Regions from separate parts of the Rhizobacter sp. P2_H2 genome, predicted to be linked through region 1. Evidence: riboswitches for the same ligand, from Rfam matches in the RefSeq annotation. Region 1 holds a riboswitch; the other holds the start of a gene.

Region 1 (2,385 bases):
GCCAGCTTTGTCACCGGCACCGGGCTGCTGATCGACGGCGGCTACGTGGCGCGCTGAGCGCCCGCACGGCCCGTGTCGGGCACGATCGAGCCACCGCGGCAACTCTCTCGCTACACTGACGTGCGCTGTCAATTGCGGAGGTAGCAATGCCTGACCCCGTAGAACCGTTGATCCTGGACCTCCTTGATTGGATCGGCCCGCATCCGCGCCCCTATGCCGAAGTCCTTGAAGCCTGGCGTACGTCGTGTCCACGCCTGCCCGTCTGGGAAGAGGCCAACAAGCGAGGCTTCGTCGATCACCTTCACGAGCAAGGGCAAGCGGCGCTGGTGGCGGTCAGCCCGCAAGGCCTGGCACACCTCGAGGCACGGCGCACAAACAGTGCGCCACCAGGAGCGCCTGCCGAAAGAGCCGACTCGGTCCCTGTCGTGGCCGAAGCCCCGGTAGCCGCACATGGCAGCCGGTAGCGCAGGCGAAGCGCCGCCTGACCCCTCATGTCAAACGTTGGGCGGCAGAAGATCGATCGCCTGCCCTCCACCTCACATCAAGGCATCCTGACCATGTCCACAGTCCGCACCGGAAATCAAGCAGCGCTCGTCGTGGTTGACGTTCAAGTCAGCGTCGTGGCCGAAGCCTGGGAGACCACGCGAGTCGTCAACAACGTCGCGCGCGTTGTTGAGCGCGCCCGGGAGCAACTTGTCCCCGTGATCTGGGTACAACATGACGACAAGGAACTCGTGCGCGACTCGCCGTCATGGCAACTGGTACCGGAATTGGTTCCCGCGCAAGGCGAAGCGCGGATCTACAAGCATTTCGAGTCGTCGTTCGAAGAGACGGGGCTCGAAGCCGAGCTTGCGCGCATCGGCGCGACGCACATCGTGCTGGCCGGCGCCGCGACCAACTGGTGCATCCGTGCCACCGCCTACGGCGCACTGGATCGCGGCTACGACCTGACTCTGGTCAAGGATGCGCACACGACGAAGAGTCTCGAACTTGAGAACGGGCCGAAGATCGAGGCCTCAAGCGTCGTTGCCGACTTGAACGTCGCGATGAAGTGGATCAGCTACCCCGGACGGAAGAACGGAACCGCAACAGCAGAGGAAGTCGACTTTGCTACACCAGGCGGCGTTCGCTGAAGTCCATGAACGCCGCCTGACCCGTCACTCGGCCACGTTCTCCAAATAGTGCAAAATCCGTCCGCCCGCCGCTCACCCGGCGGGCATCGCTAGGGGTGCTGGCCACGTTCACGTGACCGGCTGAGAGAGTCCCTTCGAACCTGACTGAGGTAATCCTCGCGCAGGGAAGCGTCGTGCCGCGGATCCTCTCTTCTTTGCCGCGGCCCGGTTGCGCCGACCTGCCATCGCCAAACCGGGAAGTACGATGGCATTCCGTTCTTGCAAGTCCCCTGCCCTGGCGCCGCTGGCGCCTTTGACCCTGGGCATCGCAGCCGCGTTCAGCGCGCATGCGCAATCCACCACCAGCACCATCGATCCGCAGACGCTGCCGCCGGTCACCGTGACCGGCCGCGCGCCCGATGCGGTCGCCACCATCGGCGGCTTCGGCGACCTGCCGCTGTCGAAGCTGCCGCTGCAGGCGAGCGTGATCAGCAGCGTCGCGATGAAGGATGCCGGCGTGCAGAGCCTGGCCGACATCACGCGCTTCGATGCGAGCCTCGGCGACGCCTACAACTCCGAGGGCTACTGGAGCACGCTGATGGTGCGTGGCTTCGCGACCGACAACCGCTTCAACTTCCGCCGCGACGGCCTGCCGATCAATGCCGAGACCGCGCTGCCGCTGGCCAACAAGGAGCGCATCGAGATCCTGAAGGGCACCAGCGGCATGCAGGCCGGCACGAGTGCGCCGGGCGGCCTGGTCAACCTGGTCGTGAAACGGCCCGAGGGCACGGTGCGCTCGGCCGCGCTGGAGTGGAAGCAAAGCCGCACCTGGCGCGGCGGTGTCGACATCGGCCAGCGCTTCGGAGAGGGCGATGCCTTCGGCATGCGGGTCAACGCGCAGTACGACGACCTCGATCCGCAGACGCACGACCTGCGCGGCCACAGCCAGCTGCTGGCGGTGGCCGGCGACTGGCGCGTGACGCCGGACACGCTGCTCGAGGCCGAGTTCGAGACCAGCCACCGCTCGCAGCCCAGCGTGCCGGCGATGAGCCTGCTGGGCAACCGCGTGCCCGATGCATCGGCCTACGACCCGCGGACCAACCTGAACAACCAGCCCTGGTCGCAGCCGGTGGTGCTTGACGGCGACACCGCGTCGCTGCGCTGGCAGCAGCGCCTGTCGGCCGACTGGCGCGCCGTGGCGCACTTCGCGACGCAGCGCCTGGTCAGCGACGACCGCCTTGCCTTCCCGTACGGCTGCGGCGCCGAAGGCAAC
Region 2 (2,385 bases), on a different contig from region 1:
CCGGCTGTGCGTGATGCCGGCCGGCCACGAATCGCGCTGGGTGGTGGGCCGCGAGGAGCAGAGCTTCGTGCACCTGTACTTCGACGAGGCGCAGCTGGCGCCGCTGGCGGTGCGGCTGCTCGACCGCGAACCGCGCGAGGTGCAGGTGCCCGACCTGACCTTCGTGGCCGACGCCGGCGTGGCCGCTCCGCTTCATGCGCTGGCCCTGCTCGACTGGCACGACCCGCAGGCGCGGCTGCAGGCGAATGCGCTGGGACACGAGGCGTTGGCCGCGCTGCTGCTCGCACACGCCACGCGCGGCCACCGCGCGCCGCCGCGCGGCGGGCTGTCGGCCCACGTGCGCCGGCGGCTGGTCGACTGGACCGAGGCGCGGCTCGACCAGCCGCTGACGATCGGCGAGATGGCCGCCGTCGCCGCGCTCTCCGAGCATCACTTCGCGCGCATGTTCCGCACCTCGTTCGGCATCGCGCCGCACGCCTGGGTGCTGTGGTTGCGCATCGAGCGGGCCAAGCAGCTGCTGCGGCATTCGGAGGCGCCACTCGACGAGGTGGCGCGGCAATGCGGGCTGGCGAGCGCGAGCCACCTGGTGAACCGGTTCCGGGCGCGAATGGGCGTCACGCCGGGACAGTTCCGGCAACTGTCCTAGAATCCGCTCGCTTGTCGGGGTGCCGAGGATGCGAATCCAAGGCTGAGAGGGCTTCAGTGCCTAACCCGTTGAACCTGATCGGGGTCATCCCCGCGTAGGAAACAGCACTCGGCCACCGGTCGCATCTGCTCACCGCAGGGCACGGTCTCCCAGGCAGGCACACCACCTCTGGAGACCGCATGGCCAAGCAAGCATCCTCCGTCGACACCGACGAGCTCTCCCGCCGCATCACCCGCGCGCCGTTCGCCGGCTCGCGCAAGGTCTACCTCGACGGCAGCCGCCCCGACCTGCGCGTGCCGTTCCGCGAGATCGCGCTCTCCGACACGCTGGTGCAGCAGCCGCACGGCGAGCCGCTGCGCGAGCCGAACCCTCCGCTGCGCGTCTACGACCCCTCGGGCCCCTACACCGACCCGCAGGCCGCGATCGACATCACGCACGGCCTGCCGCCACTGCGCCGTGCGTGGATCGCCGACCGCGCCGATTCCGAAGCCCTGCCGCACATCAGCAGCGCCTACGGCCGCACCCGGCTCGACGACCCGGCGCTGGCCGCGCTGCGCATGGCCAACCCGCCGCTCCCGCGCCGCGCGAAGCCCGGCGCCAACGTCTCGCAGATGCACTACGCGCGCCGCGGCATCGTGACGCCCGAGATGGAGTTCATCGCACTGCGCGAGAACCTGGTGAAGGCCCAGCTGCGCGAGCGCCTCGCGACCGAGCGCCTGCCGCAGCGCGGCCACCCGTTCGGCGCGGCGCTCGTGCACGACATCACGCCCGAGTTCGTGCGCAGCGAGGTGGCGCGCGGCCGCGCGGTGATCCCCTGCAACATCAACCACCCCGAGAGCGAGCCGATGGTGATCGGCCGCAACTTCCTGGTGAAGGTCAACGCCAACATCGGCAACTCGGCAGTGACCTCGGGCATCGAGGAGGAAGTCGACAAGCTGGTGTGGGCGATCCGCTGGGGCGCCGACACGGTGATGGACCTGTCGACCGGCGAGAACATCCACGAGACGCGCGAGTGGATCCTGCGCAACTCGCCGGTGCCGATCGGCACGGTGCCGATCTACCAGGCGCTGGAGAAGGTGAACGGCCGCGCCGAGGAACTCACCTGGGAGCTGTTCCGCGACACGCTGATCGAGCAGGCCGAACAGGGCGTCGACTACTTCACCATCCACGCCGGCGTGCGGCTCGCGCACGTGCCGCTCACCGCGAACCGCCTGACCGGCATCGTCTCGCGCGGCGGCTCGATCATGGCCAAGTGGTGCCTGTCGCACCACCGCGAGAGCTTCCTGTACGAACGCTTCGGCGAGATCTGCGAGATCATGAAGGCGTACGACGTCTGCTTCTCGCTCGGCGACGGCCTGCGCCCCGGCTCGATCGCCGATGCGAACGACGAGGCGCAGTTCGCCGAGCTGCACACGCTGGGCGAGCTGACGCAGGTGGCCTGGCAGCACGACGTGCAGGTGATGATCGAAGGCCCCGGCCATGTGCCGCTGCAGCTGGTGCAGGAGAACGTCGACAAGCAGCTGGCGGCGTGCGCCGAGGCGCCGTTCTACACGCTCGGCCCGCTGATCACCGACATCTCGCCCGGCTACGACCACATCGCGTCGGCGATGGGTGCGGCCAACATCGGCTGGTACGGCACCGCGATGCTGTGCTACGTGACGCCGAAGGAGCACCTGGGCCTGCCGAACCGCGACGACGTGAAGCAGGGCCTGATCGCCTACAAGATCGCCGCGCACGCG

The links. Region 1 has a riboswitch for thiamine pyrophosphate ahead of AC1D15_RS08785 (TonB-dependent siderophore receptor). Riboswitches for the same ligand answer to the same signal wherever they lie in the genome.
Region 2: another riboswitch for thiamine pyrophosphate. It lies ahead of thiC (phosphomethylpyrimidine synthase ThiC); the one in region 1 lies ahead of AC1D15_RS08785 (TonB-dependent siderophore receptor).

Annotation. Positions count from the first base shown of each region.
Region 1 covers NZ_JBFUFP010000100.1:2,147-4,531, reverse strand. Annotated here, with positions in the region: gene AC1D15_RS08795 (glucose 1-dehydrogenase) at 1-57, shown strand, start outside; gene AC1D15_RS08790 (isochorismatase family protein) at 558-1,133, shown strand; TPP riboswitch at 1,215-1,317, shown strand; gene AC1D15_RS08785 (TonB-dependent siderophore receptor) at 1,378-2,385, shown strand, end outside.
Region 2 covers NZ_JBFUFP010000009.1:7,074-9,458, reverse strand. Annotated here, with positions in the region: gene AC1D15_RS01905 (helix-turn-helix domain-containing protein) at 1-646, shown strand, start outside; TPP riboswitch at 652-764, shown strand; gene thiC (phosphomethylpyrimidine synthase ThiC) at 826-2,385, shown strand, end outside.